Regions from separate parts of the Streptomyces sp. NPDC058326 genome, predicted to be linked through region 1. Evidence: riboswitches for the same ligand, from Rfam matches in the RefSeq annotation. Region 1 holds a riboswitch; the other holds the start of a gene.
The links. Region 1 has a riboswitch for cyclic di-AMP ahead of ACFVYX_RS13340 (M23 family metallopeptidase). Riboswitches for the same ligand answer to the same signal wherever they lie in the genome.
Positions count from the first base shown of each region.

Region 1 (7,285 bases):
GCTGGCAGCGGACGCCGCCGGTCGCGCGGCCCTTGCGCGGGTACTGGTCGAAGGGCGTCAGCTTCGCCGACGTACCCGTCGAGGAGTCCAGGGTGCCCGTGGAGCCCGCGACGGTGAAGACGACGGCGTCCGCCGCCGGGTCGACGGCCGTGAACGAGAGCACCTCGGCGCCCGCCGAGAGCTTGACGCCCGCCATGCCGCCGGCCGGACGGCCCTGGGGCCGTACCTGCGAGGCCGGGTAACGCAGCAGCTGCGCGTCGGAGGTGATGAAGACCAGGTCCTCCTCACCCGTCCTCAGTTCCGTCGCGCCGACGATCCGGTCACCGTCCTTGAGGGTGATGACCTCCAGCTCGTCCTTGTTCGCCGGATAGTCGGGCACCACACGCTTCACCACGCCCTGGAGCGTGCCGAGGGCGAGCCCCGGAGAGGACTCGTCGAGCGTCGTGAGGCAGACCACGGTCTCGTCGGCCTCCAGGGACAGGAACTCGGACAGGGGCGCGCCACCCGCGAGGTTCGGGGCGCTCGCGGTGTCCGGGAGCTGCGGCAGGTCGATCACCGCGATCCGCAGCAGCCGTCCTTTCGAGGTCACCGCGCCGACGTCACCGCGCTGCGTGGCGGCCACCGCCGACAGGATCACGTCGTGCTTGACGCGCTTCGCGTCCGGGTCGGCCTCCGGCAGCTCCGCCGTCGCCGTACGGGCGAGGAGGCCCGTGGAGGACAGCAGAACCCGGCACGGGTCGTCCGCGACCTCCAGGGAGACGGCCGCGACGGGCGCGCCCGCCGATTCGAGCAGGACCGTCCGCCGGTCCGTGGCGAACTTCTTGGCGACCGCGGCCAGTTCCGCCGAGACCAGCTTGCGCAGCTCCGCGTCGGAGTCCAGGATCCCGGTGAGCTCGTCGATCTCGCCGTTGAGACGGTCGCGCTCGCTCTCCAGTTCAAGACGGTCGAACTTGGTGAGGCGGCGCAGCGGGGTGTCCAGGATGTACTGCGTCTGGATCTCGCTCAGCGAGAAGCGCTCCATCAGGCGCTCCTTGGCCTGCGCGGAGTTGTCGCTCTCCCGGATGAGGCGGATCACCTCGTCGATGTCGAGCAGCGCGATGAGCAGGCCGAGCACCAGATGGAGCCGGTCGCGCTTCTTGGACCTGCGGAACTCGGAGCGGCGCCGGACCACCTCGAAGCGGTGGTCGAGGTAGACCTCCAGGAGCTCCTTGAGGCCGAGGGTGAGCGGCTGGCCGTCGACCAGCGCGACGTTGTTGATGCCGAAGGACTCCTCCATCGGCGTCAGCTTGTACAGCTGCTCGAGGACCGCCTCCGGTACGAAACCGTTCTTGATCTCGATGACCAGGCGCAGTCCGTGGTTGCGGTCGGTGAGGTCCTTGACGTCGGCGATGCCCTGGAGCTTCTTGGAGCCGACCAGGTCCTTGATCTTGGAGATGACCTTCTCGGGGCCGACCGTGAAGGGCAGCTCGGTCACGACGATGCCCTTACGGCGCGCCGTCACGGTCTCCACGCTGGTCGTGGCGCGGATCTTGAACGAGCCGCGGCCCGACTCGTACGCGTCCTTGATCCCGGAGAGGCCGACGATCCGGCCGCCGGTCGGCAGGTCGGGTCCTGGCACGAAACGCATCAGCGTCTCGAGGTCGGCGCCGGGGTGGCGGATCAGATGACGGGCGGCGGCGATGACCTCGCCGAGGTTGTGCGGGGGCATGTTGGTCGCCATGCCGACCGCGATGCCGGAAGCGCCGTTGACCAGGAGGTTCGGGTAGGCGGCGGGCAGTGCCACCGGCTCCCGCTCCTGGCCGTCGTAGTTCGGCGTGAAGTCGACCGTGTCCTCGTCGATGGACTCGGTCATGAGCAGTGCCGCCGGGGCCATCCGCGACTCGGTGTACCGCATGGCGGCCGGCGGGTCGTCGTTGCCGAGGGAACCGAAGTTCCCGTGGCCGTCGACGAGGGGGAGGCGCATGGAGAACGGCTGCGCCATGCGCACCATCGCGTCGTAGATGGACGCGTCGCCGTGCGGGTGGAGCTTGCCCATCACCTCGCCGACGACACGGGCGCACTTGACGAAGCCGCGGTCGGGCCGGAGCCCCATCTCGCCCATCTGGTAGACGATGCGGCGCTGGACGGGCTTCATGCCGTCGCGGGCGTCGGGGAGGGCACGCGAGTAGATCACCGAGTACGCGTACTCGAGGAAGGAGCCCTGCATCTCGTCGACGACGTCGATGTCGAGGATTCGCTCCTCGAACGCGTCGTCCGGCGGCGGTGTCTTCGTGCTGCGGCGGGCCATCGCGGCTGCGGCTCCTTCACCAACAAGGTTGATCTGACGCGGACCATTGTGGACCGTGCCACCGACAACGCCGACCGCGACCCGGAAGAGGGACATCTCGCGGGGGCGGGAACTTCGCCAGGTGTCGGCGCGCTTGCATACAGTGGCAGGACTTTTTCACATCGCGATCGAAGGGACGTACATGCCCATGGGTCACACGGCCACGGCCGAGGCCGGCTCCGGCGGCCTGACAGCGACCGAGCACCGGTTGGCGAACGGCCTGCGCGTGGTGCTCTCGGAGGACCACCTGACCCCGGTCGCCGCGGTCTGCCTCTGGTACGACGTCGGCTCGCGCCACGAGGTTCCGGGCCGCACGGGCCTCGCCCACCTCTTCGAGCACCTGATGTTCCAGGGCTCGAAGCAGGTCCACGGCAACGGGCACTTCGAGCTCGTGCAGGGTGCGGGCGGCTCGCTCAACGGCACGACGAGCTTCGAGCGCACCAACTACTTCGAGACCATGCCCACCCACCAGCTGGAGCTCGCGCTCTGGCTGGAGGCCGACCGCATGGGCTCGCTGCTCGCCGCCCTGGACGACGAGTCCATGGAGAACCAGCGGGACGTCGTCAAGAACGAGCGCCGTCAGCGCTACGACAACGTGCCGTACGGCACGGCCTTCGAGAAGCTGACCGCCCTCGCCTACCCGGAGGGCCACCCGTACCACCACACGCCGATCGGCTCCATGGCCGACCTGGACGCGGCCACCCTGGAGGACGCGCGGAACTTCTTCCGCACGTACTACGCCCCGAACAACGCGGTGCTCTCGGTCGTCGGCGACATCGACCCGGAGCAGACCCTCGCCTGGGTCGAGAAGTACTTCGGCTCCATCCCCGGTCACGACGGCAAGCCCGCACCGCGCTCCGGCGACCTGCCCGAGGTCATCGGGGGGCAGCTCCGCGAGGTCGTCGAGGAGGAGGTCCCGGCGCGCGCGCTGATGGCCGCCTACCGGCTGCCGCACGACGGCACGCGTGAGTGCGACGCCGCCGACCTGGCTCTGACGGTCCTCGGCGGCGGGGAGTCCTCCCGGCTGCACAACCGTCTGGTCCGCCGCGACCGTACGGCCGTCGCCGCCGGCTTCGGCCTGCTGCGGCTCGCCGGAGCGCCCTCGCTCGGCTGGCTGGACGTGAAGACCTCCGGAGGCGTCGAGGTCCCGCAGATCGAGGCGGCCGTCGACGAGGAGCTCGCCCGCTTCGCCGCCGACGGCCCCACGCCCGAGGAGATGGAGCGCGCGCAGGCACAGTTGGAGCGCGAGTGGCTCGACCGCCTCGGCACCGTCGCGGGCCGCGCCGACGAACTGTGCCGGTACGCCGTGCTGTTCGGCGACCCGCAGCTCGCCCTCACGGCCGTCGACCGGGTCCTGGACATCACCGCCGACGAGGTGCGGGCGGCCGCCGCGGCCAGGCTGCGCCCCGACAACCGCGCGGTACTGGTCTACGAGCCCCTGACGACCGAGCAGAGCGACGAGGCCGACGGCGACGAACACGAAGAGGGAGCGGACCAGTGACCGACGCTGCCGTGTCTTTGACGAGCATGGACTTCCACCCGCAGCCGGCCCCCGGTGCCGCCAGGCCCTGGGCCTTCCCCGCCCCGGACCGCGGCAAGCTGGACAACGGCCTGACGCTGCTGACCAGCCACCGTCCCGGCCAGCAGGTCGTGGCCGTGGAGCTCTTCCTGCCGGCGCCGCTGGACGCCGAGCCCGCCGGTCTCGACGGTGTCGCCACCATCATGGCCCGCGCGCTCTCCGAGGGCACGGACCGGCGGAGCGCCGAGGAGTTCGCGGCCGAGCTCGAGCGCTGCGGCGCCACGCTGGACGCGCACGCCGACCACCCGGGCGTACGGGTCTCCCTCGAGGTGCCCGTCTCCCGGCTGCCCAAGGCCCTCGGGCTGCTCTCCGAGGCGCTGATCGCCCCGGCGTTCCTGGAGACCGAGATCGAGCGCCTGGTGCGCAACCGTCTCGACGAGATCCCGCACGAGACGGCCAACCCGTCCCGTCGCGCCGCCAAGCAGCTCTCCAAGGAGCTCTTCCCGGCGGAGTCGCGGATGTCCCGGCCCCGCCAGGGCACCGAGGAGACCGTCGAGGCGATCGACGCGGCCGCGGTCCGCGCCTTCTACGAGGCGTACGTCAGGCCCGCCACGGCCACCGCCGTGGTCGTCGGCGACCTGACCGGCGTCGACCTGGACAAGGTCCTCGCCGAGACCCTGGGCGCCTGGACCGGAGAGCCGGCCGAGCCGCTCCCGATGCCGCCGATCACCGCCGACGACACCGGACGGGTCGTCATCGTGGACCGGCCGGGCGCCGTCCAGACCCAGCTGCTGATCGGCCGGATCGGTGCCGACCGGCACGACCGCGTCTGGCCGGCCCAGGTCCTGGGCACGTACTGCCTCGGCGGCACCCTCACCTCGCGGCTCGACCGGGTCCTGCGCGAGGAGAAGGGCTACACGTACGGGGTGCGGGCCTTCGGGCAGGTGCTCCGCTCCGACGGCCAGGGGAACGGCGCCTCGATGCTCGCCATCAGCGGTTCCATCGACACCCCCAACACCGGCCCGGCCCTTGACGACCTGTGGAAGGTGCTGCGCACGCTGGCGGCCGAGGGCCTCACGGACGCCGAGCGTGAGACCGCGGTGCAGAACCTGGTGGGTGTCGCGCCGCTCAAGTACGAGACGGCCGCATCCGTCGCCGGGACGCTCGCCGACCAGGTCGAGCAGCACCTCCCGGACGACTACCAGGCCCAGTTGTACGCGCGGCTCGCCGAGACGGGCACGGTCGAGGCGACCGCCGCCGTGGTCAACGCCTTCCCGGTGGACCGGCTCGTCACCGTCCTCGTGGGCGACGCGGCGCAGATCGCGGAGCCGGTGCGCGCGCTCGGCATCGGTGAAGTCACCGTCGTGACCGGCTGATTCCGGCTCTCGACCGACTGTTCCCGGTTGCCGGGCGGCTGGAGCGGAGGACCCCGACGGCACATCGCGTCGGGGTCCTCCGCTTTGTCCGTATTGGTATCAAGCATGATCGTATGCCCTGTGGTATGTCTTACAAACTGGCGGGTCCGGTTGGTGATCGCCAGGCGATCCGCATAGCGTCGGTGCGTCTGTTCGGCAGTTGCACCCGCCGCACCCGCGGCATCCGGACAGTCATCGCCGAGTCCCCGTCAGGCGCGAGCCTGGGGAGCCGGGGACCCACACGTAGTCCCTGGGGTGAATCGGGCGCCTTCGTCTCGGCGGAGGGGCTCGTAGGAGACCTTCCTGCTCCGAACCCGTCAGCTAACCCGGTAGGCGAGAAGGAAGGAAAGGACCAGCCCCTACATGGCGTTCACCCGTGCCACCGGGAAGCATCGTGGACCGAGCCGGATGGCGCGCCGCAGCGTGGGCATCGCCGGCGCCGCGACGCTCGCCACCACCGGCGTCATCGGAACCCTCGCCTCCCCGGCGCTCGCCGCCGACGCGGAGAACCGCTCCCCCGAGGACACCGGTCTCACCAAGGTGATCACCGAGGACTCCCTCGTGGACCGGATCAACGCCCAGGCCGCCGCCCAGGAGGAGGAGGCCTTCGAGGCCGCCGCCAAGGCGAAGGCCGAGGCCGAGGCGAAGCGCAAGGCGGAAGCCCGCGCCAAGGAGATCCGCGAGGCCGAGGAGCGCGCCGCCCGTGAGGCCGAGCGCCGCCGTCTGAACTCCTTCCAGCTCCCCGTCGCCGGCTCGTACGTCTCCACCGGCTACCAGACCGGTGGCTCGCTCTGGTCCTCCGGCAGCCACTCCGGCGTCGACTTCCACGCCTCCTACGGCAGCAGCGTCGTCTCCGTCGGCTCCGGCACCGTCGTCGAGGCCGGCTGGGGCGGCGCCTACGGCAACAACATCGTCATCCGGATGAACGACGGCACGTACACCCAGTACGGTCACCTCTCCTCCATCGGCGTCTACGTCGGGCAGAGCGTCGAGCCGGGCCAGCAGATAGGCATCTCCGGCTCGACCGGCAACTCGACCGGCCCGCACCTCCACTTCGAGGCGCGCACGACCGCCGAGTACGGCTCCGACGTCAACCCGGTCGCCTACCTCCGCGCCCGCGGCGTCAACGTCTGACGCCCGGCGCGCACCACGGGGTCCCACCCCGTACCGCGTCGCAAAAGCCCCGGCTCATGCTGAGCCGGGGCTTTTCGTCGGTCAAAAGGCAGTCATATTCCGCTGAGGCATCGGAAATTCCGGCGCGCTGCAATAGAGTCGCAGACCGGGCGCAGAACAGGCGCCAAGAATTGTCTCGCGCAGACCAAGGCGGAGGTCGGACATGCGCATTCCCGCGCACTCGGTATGCACGGCGATCCGGGACGACATCGTCTCCGGCGTCTTCGAGCGGGGCAGCCGGCTGACCGAGGAACAGCTCGCCCGCCGGTACGGGGTCTCCCGCGTCCCGGTCCGCGAGGCCCTGCGCACCCTGGAGTCCGAGGGCTTCGTCGTCACCCGGCGCCACGCGGGCGCCCACGTCGCCGAGCCCACCGAGCAGGAGGCGGCCGACCTGCTCGACATGCGGGCGCTCCTTGAGCCGCTGGGGGCGGCGCGCGCCGCCCAGCGCCGCACCGAGGCGCACCTCAAGGTGCTGCGCGGCCTGGTCAGGCTGGGGCAGGAGCGGGCCAGGCGGGGACAGGGGGAGGATCTGCGCTCACTGGGCGGCTGGTTCCACGAGACGCTCGCGCAGGCCTCCGGAAGCCCGGCCCTGACGGCGCTGCTGACCCAGCTGCGCCACAAGATCGCCTGGATGTACGCGGTCGAGCAGCCCACCCAGCCGGTGGAGGCCTGGGCCGAGCACGGCGCGATCGTCGACGCCGTGGCGCGGGGGGACGCCGAGCGGGCGCGGGCGCTGACCGCCCTGCACGCGGAACGCTCGGGGCCGCTGCACCGCCTCAAAAGGCCGGAGCCGGGCCGTGTGAGGGTTTCGCAACATGCAGTCAACACGGCGAGTGCCCGGAATTAACGCGC
Region 1 is NZ_JBHVZO010000005.1:422,974-430,258, reverse strand. Features, by position in the region: gene ACFVYX_RS13355 (DNA topoisomerase (ATP-hydrolyzing) subunit A) at 1-2,287, opposite strand, end outside; gene ACFVYX_RS13350 (M16 family metallopeptidase) at 2,469-3,827, shown strand; gene ACFVYX_RS13345 (M16 family metallopeptidase) at 3,824-5,221, shown strand; cyclic di-AMP (ydaO/yuaA leader) riboswitch at 5,447-5,611, shown strand; gene ACFVYX_RS13340 (M23 family metallopeptidase) at 5,624-6,394, shown strand; gene ACFVYX_RS13335 (GntR family transcriptional regulator) at 6,597-7,280, shown strand.

Region 2 (7,285 bases), on a different contig from region 1:
GGGGCGGCGGTGCCTGAAAGAGGCGGTGGCTGAAACCGCGCCCGCCGCTTTGCGGGCCCCAGGTGTCGCACCGTAGTGTTCCCGGCACCATGAGTGACGAGCGTGTGAGTGAGGTGAGCCGGCGGGCGCCCGCCGTCCTCGTCCTGTTCGCTCTCCTCGCCCTCCTCGCGAGCGTCTGCCACGGTTCCCACGGCCATGTGCTGCCGGCCGCCGGCACGGCGACCGTCTCGGCCCCCGCGCTGCCGCACGGCTGCGAACGGCCGGGGGAGGCCTGGTCCTTCGACGCTCATCTCCCCGCGCAGACCGCCGCCTCACAGCTCGCGGCGCCGGACGCGGGCGGGGCCGTGGCCCTGCCGTACGCGGCGGACCACCGCACGGATCCCCGCGCGCGCTGTGTCCGGGGCAGGGCGGGACCCGGCCCGGAGCCGGGCCGTCTGCTGATCGCCCTCGGAGTGGACCGGAACTGAACCGGGTCGCGCCCCCGCGTGACCAGGTTCCCTTTCGCGTACCCACCTCAAGGACGTACCTCCATGAGCGCACCACTGCCCGGCACCACCCTGCCCGCCGCCGTCCAGACCGTCGGCAACACCCCCGTCCTGTGGACGGACGACGGCTACTGGGCCAAGCTCGAGGGCTTCAACTTCGGCGGCATCAAGGACCGCGCCGCCCTCTACATGGTCGAGCAGGCCCGCCTCCGCGGTGAGCTGCGGCCCGGCGCCCCGATCGTCGAGTCGACCTCGGGGACCCTGGGTCTCGGCCTCGCCCTCGCCGGTATCCTCCACGGGCATCCGGTGCACGTCGTCACCGACCCCGGCCTCGAACCCATGGTCGAGCGGATGCTCGTCGCCCACGGCGCCCGGGTCCATGTCGTCCGTGAGCCGAGCGAGCGCGGCGGCTGGCAGCAGGCCCGCATGGACCGGGTCGCCGAGCTGCTCGGGAGCCTCGACGGGGCCTGGTGGCCCGACCAGTACGGGAACCCCGACAACCCCGACGCGTACGCCGGGCTCGCCGCCGAGCTGACCGGGCAGCTCGACCGGATCGACGTCCTGGTCTGCGCGGTCGGCACCGGGGGCCACTCGGCGGGGATCTCCCGCGCCCTGCGCGCCACCGGCAGTCCCGCGCTCGAACTCGTCGGCGTGGACTCCGTCGGCTCCACCGTCTTCGGCCTGCCCGCGGGGCAGCGGCTGATGCGCGGCCTCGGCTCCTCCATCCACCCGGGCAACGTGGACCACGGGGCCTTCGACGAGATCCACTGGGTGGGTCCCGCGGAAGCGGTACGGACGGCCCGCCGGCTCGCCGCGCGCCAGTTCGCGACCGGCGGCTGGAGCGTGGGCGCGGTCGCGCTCGTCGCCGGGTGGCTGGCCCGCACGCGGCCGCGCGGGACCCGGATCGCCGCCGTCTTCCCCGACGGGCCGCAGCGGTACTTCGACACCGTCTTCAACGACGAGTTCTGCGCGGCGCACGGCCTCCTCGACGGTCCCGTACGGGAGGACCCCGCCGGGTACGAGGCCGGTGTGCCCGTCGACGGCTGGACCCGCAAGGTCACGGACCGGGCGGAGCGGGTCCGTTGAGCACCACGACGGCGCCGTCCCGGGGCGGGGTGTGGAAGCAGAGCCGTACCTTCGAACCGGCCGTCCGGCTGCTCTTCCTCAACCAGCTCACCATCAACCTGGGCTTCTACATGCTCATGCCGTTCCTGGCCGCGCACCTCGCGGACGGGCTCGGCATGGCGGCGTGGGCGGTCGGTCTCGTCCTCGGCGCCCGGAACCTCTCCCAGCAGGGCATGTTCCTCGTCGGCGGGGCGCTCGCCGACCGGCTCGGCTTCAAGCCGCTCATCGTGGCGGGCTGTGTGCTGCGGACGGCCGGCTTCGGAGCGCTCGCGTTCGCCCAGTCGCTGCCGGCGCTCCTCGCCGCCTCCCTCGCGACCGGCCTCGCGGGGGCGCTGTTCAACCCCGCCGTGCGGGCCTGTCTCGCGGCGGAGGCCGGGGAGGAGCGGAGAGTGGAGGCCTTCGCGCTGTTCAACGTCTACTACCAGGCGGGCATCCTCCTCGGGCCGCTCGTCGGGGTGGCCCTGACGGGGGTGTCGTTCCGGCTGACCTGCCTGGTGGCGGCCGTGCTCTTCGCGGGACTGACCCTTGTCCAGCTCAGGTACATGCCCGTACGGGGCGGGAGGACGGCGCCCGCCGCGGAGGAGCGGGGGCAGTTCCGCACGGTCCTCACCCACCGCACCTTCTGGTTCTTCTCGCTCGCGATGACCGGCTCGTACGTGCTGTCCTTCCAGGTCTATCTGGCGCTGCCGCTCGCGGCGGGCGGCACGGGGCCCACGACGGCGCTGTTCGTCGTCTCGGCCCTGGTCGCGCTCGCCGGGCAGCTGCGGATCACCGCCTGGTGCCGGCGCCGCCTGAGCCGTGAGCGGTGTCTCGTCCTCGGGCTGGGCCTGATGGGCGTGGCCTTCCTGGCGCCGGCTGCCCTGGGCAGGGGCCTGGTGGGGCTGCTGCTGTGCGCGGCGGTCCTGGCCGTCGCGAACGCGGTGCTCTACCCGTACGAGATGGACACCGTCGTCGCTCTCTCCCGGGGGCGCTGGGTGGCCACCCACTACGGGCTCTACAACACGGTGTGCGGGGTCGGCATCACCCTCGGGAACCTGGGCACGGGCGCGCTGCTCGACGTGACGGGGTGGTCGGCGGCGCCGTGGCTGGCGCTCTGCGCGGTGGGCCTGGGCTGCGCGGCGGCGATGGCGCTGCTCGCCCGGGGCGGCCGCCTCGCGGAGGGAGCGGTGACGGGCTGAGGCCGGTTGGGGCGGCCTGGGGCGCGCCGGGGTGAGGCCGGCGGGGGCGGCCCTGAGGCGGGCCCGGGTGAGACGGGTTGAGACGGGCCCGGGTGAGACGGGCCCGGGCCCGCGGGGTCTTTCCGGTCGTCCCGGGCCGTACGCCAGTCGGCCCCGTGCGAGTCGCCGCCCGGCGTGGGGGCGGCCACCCTGGGAGAGAGCGGTACGGACCGCGGCCGGGTACGGACCGGGCAGGAGAGCACAGGTGGGGCACCCCCTAGGAGCGGGCGACGGCGGGCGGCGGGGCGGTGACGGCCGCCGCTCGTACGGGCGCGCCCGGCAGTTCATCCGGGCCCTGCCGCCCCTGGTCATCGCCGGCGGGGTCGTCTTCGACGTACTGACACCGCCCGCGTACACCGCGGCGCCGCTCTTCTCCGCCGCCCCGCTGATCGCCGCGCCCTTCTTCTCCACCCTCACGACGCTCCTCACCGGGATCGCCGCCGTCCTCGCCTCCGTCGGACTCCACCTCTACAACGGCACCGCCGACGAGATCCCGTCCCTGACCGAGACCCTGACGGTCGTCACCGTCTCGGCGCTGGCCCTCCTCATCAGCCGGGTCGTGCGCCGCAGCGGCGAGCGGCTCGCCTCGGCGCGGGTCATCGCGGAGACCGCGCAGAAGGCCGTGCTGCCGACGCCCGCGGAGCGGATCGGCGGGCTGCAGTGCGCGGCCCGGTACGAGGCGGCGCAGGCGGACGCGTTCATCGGCGGCGACCTGTTCGCCGTCCAGGACACCCCCTACGGGGTGCGGCTCGTCGTCGGGGACGTCCGGGGCAAGGGCATGGAGGCGGTCGAGGCCGTCGCCGTCGTCATCGGCGCCTTCCGGGAGGCGGCCGAGCAGGAGCGGAGCCTGGAGGGTGTGGCGCAGCGCCTCGAACGGGCGCTGGCCCGCGAGGGCACCCGCAGGGACGGGCTCGACGCCGTCGAGGGGTTCACCACCGCCGTCCTGGCCGAGATCCCGCGCGAGGACGGGAGCGGTACCTTCGACGGTTTCGTACGGGTCGTCAACCGGGGCCATCCACCCCCGCTGATGCTGTACGCGGACGGGCGCCTGGACACGCTGGAGCCGACCGAGCCGGCGCTGCCGCTCGGCATGGGAGATCTGGCGGTGTGGCCGGACCGTGCCGAGGGGCGGCCGTACCCGCCGGGCGCGACGCTGCTCTTCTACACCGACGGCCTCTCGGAGGCACGGAACGCGGCGGGTGTCTTCTACGACCCCGGGTCCCGCCTCGCCGGCCGGATCTTCCCGGGGCCCGAGGAGCTCCTCGACGCGCTGGTGGACGACGTGCGGCTGCACACGGGCGGCGGGGCGACGGACGACATGGCGCTGCTCGCGCTGAGCCGTCCCGCGAGGGGGCAGCAGGAGCGGCGGCGCACGATGCCGGTGGTCCCGCCTGCCGGGCCCGGTCACCGGTCGTAGTCGAGAGGTGTCGCTGCGATAACAATTGACATAACGTCAGGTCCGGCAGGTTTCGCCGGCGCGCGCTGAAGGGGGGTCAACTCGGGCCATTCGCGCACAATCCCATGAATGATCAAGGGGAGCGGCTTGGAATCGGCACCCCCTGTCTATTAACGTTCGATAACGCAGCGCGGTCGTCCCAGCCGCCGCAAGAGGCGGCACCGTGCGCACGCGCCGAATCCTGAAAAGGAACCGGGGAACCACCAATTGGGGTGAATCGGGCCTTTCGCACCTGTGCGACCGTGCCCGTAGGAGACCTTCCTGCTCCGAACCCGTCAGCTAACCCGGTAGGCGAGAAGGAAGGAAAGGAGCGCCCCTTCGTGGCGTCCAACACCCCCGTACCCGAAGCTCCCTTCGACGCCTTCGGTGGTGGTGCGGGTCCCGCCGCCCCGGACACCGAGTGGAACCCCACCGAGGATTCCCTCCGCGCCAACCGCTCCGGCGGCCGGCACCGGGTCGTCAAGCAGCGCTCCAACTTCGCCCGCTCCTCCACCGTCCTCGGCGTCGGCGTCATCGCGGCCGTCGGCGCGGGCGGCCTCGCCACCGCGCAGGAGAAGCCGCCGGTGGCCATCTCGCTCCCGGACCTTCCGGACCTCGGCCTGCCGGACGCCCACGACCTTCCCGGTGTCGGTGACCTCCTCCCGGACGAGGACGCGGACACGGTCTCGGGTGACGACATGGCGGCCGCCGACGCGGTCCGCTCCAACCCCAACCCGCTCACCGCCGCCGCGTACACCACCGTCGACGACGAGCGGACCGGGGCGACCGCCGAGCAGGCCACGCGCGCGGCGACCGGCACGGCCGACGCCGGCGAGGCCCTGCGCGCACGCATCATGCAGCAGGCCGAGCAGCAGCAGGCATCCGCCGACGCCGCGGAGAAGGCCGCGGCGGAGAAGGCGGCGGCGGAGAAGGCAGCCGCGGAGGCCGAGGCCAAGGCCGAGGCCGCGGAGAAGGCGGCCGCCGAGGCGAAGGCGCAGGCCGAGGCGGAGGCCAAGGCCAAGGCGGAGGAGGAGGCAAGGGCGAAGGCCGAGGCCGAGCGCCTCGCGCAGCTCGCCGCGAGCTACTCGATGCCGCTCTCCTCGTACTCCCTCACCGCTGTGTACATGCAGTCCGGCTCCATGTGGTCCTCCGGCTACCACACGGGCCTCGACTTCGCGGCCCCCACCGGCACCCCCCTCAAGGCGGTCCACGGAGCCACCGTCAAGGAGGCCGGCTGGTCCGGCTCCTACGGTTACCGGATCGTCCTGGAGCTGGAGGACGGTACCGAGGTCTGGTACTGCCACCTGTCGTCCATGACGGTCGGCGTCGGCCAGACCGTGGGCACCGGCGAGACGATCGGCCGCGTCGGCGCCACCGGCAACGTCTCCGGCGCCCACCTCCACATGGAGGTGCACACGCCCGGCGGCGACGGCATCGACCCGGCGTCCTGGCTCCGCTCTAAGGGCCTGACGGTCTGAGATCGGCTGACGGGCGGGCCGATCATCCGGCGAATCGTCCGGCGGGCTGATCATCCGACGGTCCGAGCGGGCGTCGGTCCGGTCCGAGCGGGCGTCGGTCCGGTCCGAGCGGGCGTCGGTCCGGTCCGAGCGGGCGTCGGGCCGACCGGCCGCCGCTCCGGTCCGTCCGGCGGTCCGACCGGCCGCCGCTCCGTCGCTCGGGCTGCCGCTCCGTCGGTCAGGCTGCCGCGCCGTTCCTCGGGCCGCCGCCCGAGGAATAGGCCCGGCGGCGGGGAAGGTTTCTCACTCCATGACCTCTCTCCGCCCGCTGGGCAGTTCCGACCTGCACGTCTTCCCGCTCGCCCTGGGCGGCAACGTCTTCGGCTGGACCGCCGACGAGGCGCAGTCCTTCGCCGTCCTCGACGCCTACGCCGCCGCGGGCGGCAACTTCGTCGACTCCGCCGACGTCTACTCCGCCTGGGCCGAGGGCAACGAGGGCGGCGAGTCCGAGACCGTCATCGGCCGCTGGCTCGCCTCCCGGGGCAACCGTGACGACATCGTCGTCGCCACCAAGGTCGGCGCCCACCCCCGCTTCAAGGGGCTGTCCGCCACCACCATCAAGGCCGGCGCGGAGGAGTCACTGCGCCGCCTCGGCACCGACCGCATCGACCTCTACTACACGCACTTCGACGACGAGTCGGTCCCCGTCGAGGAGATCGTCACCGCCCTCGACCAGCTCGTGAAGGACGGCAAGGTCCGGGCCGTCGCGGCCTCCAACATCTCCCCGGAGCGGCTGCGGGCCTCCCTCGAATTCGCCGAAGCCGAGGGTCTCGCCCGGTACGTGGCCCTTCAGCCGCACTACAACCTGGTCTCCCGCGAGACCTACGAGGGCCCGCTTCTGAAGACCGTGGAGCAGGCCGGGCTCTCCGCCGTCCCGTACTACGGCCTCGCGGCCGGCTTCCTCACCGGCAAGTACCGTCCGGGCGCCACCGTCGACAGCGTCCGCGCCTCCGGTGCCGGCGGCCACCTGGACACCGAGCGGGGCCGGGCCGTGCTCTCCGCGCTCGACACGGTCGCCGAGGCGCACGAGGCGGAACTCGCCACCGTCGCCCTCGCCTGGCTCGCCTCCCGCCCGACGGTCGCCGCCCCGATCGCCTCGGCTCGTACGGTCGAGCAGCTCCCGGCCCTTGTCGCGTCCGCCGACCTCACCCTGACGGAGGCCGAGCTGACGCTCCTGACGGAGGCGTCGGCGTCCTGAGGCGCCCGCCCCTCCGGCCTCCGTCCAGGGCCTAACTCCGGTACGGGTTGTAGCCGTCGTAGTCCAGGTACTGCGGCGGCGCCCACGCCCGGCCCGTCGCCCGTGCCGCGTACGTCAGCGCCGGCGAGGCGACCTCGCGGCGCTGCCACAGATGGTGCAGCAGCTCCTGCTCGCGGGCCGGGAAGTCGGGCCCGGCGGTGCCGCGCCGGGCCCGGTCCCGGAGGAATGCCAGGGCCGTGGCGAAGGACTCGTACTCGCCCACCGCCCGCGCGGCCGGCCGGCCGTACGTCCGGGCGGCGAACGCGCGG
Region 2 is NZ_JBHVZO010000029.1:21,156-28,440, reverse strand. Features, by position in the region: gene ACFVYX_RS33405 (hypothetical protein) at 90-467, shown strand; gene ACFVYX_RS33400 (PLP-dependent cysteine synthase family protein) at 531-1,571, shown strand; gene ACFVYX_RS33395 (MFS transporter) at 1,568-2,788, shown strand; gene ACFVYX_RS33390 (PP2C family protein-serine/threonine phosphatase) at 3,033-4,244, shown strand; cyclic di-AMP (ydaO/yuaA leader) riboswitch at 4,446-4,592, shown strand; gene ACFVYX_RS33385 (M23 family metallopeptidase) at 4,604-5,740, shown strand; gene ACFVYX_RS33380 (aldo/keto reductase) at 6,030-6,977, shown strand; gene ACFVYX_RS33375 (PrsW family intramembrane metalloprotease) at 7,009-7,285, opposite strand, start outside.
Region 2: it holds a riboswitch for cyclic di-AMP, as region 1 does, so the genes downstream of both, ACFVYX_RS33385 (M23 family metallopeptidase) here and ACFVYX_RS13340 (M23 family metallopeptidase) in region 1, are expected to answer to the same signal.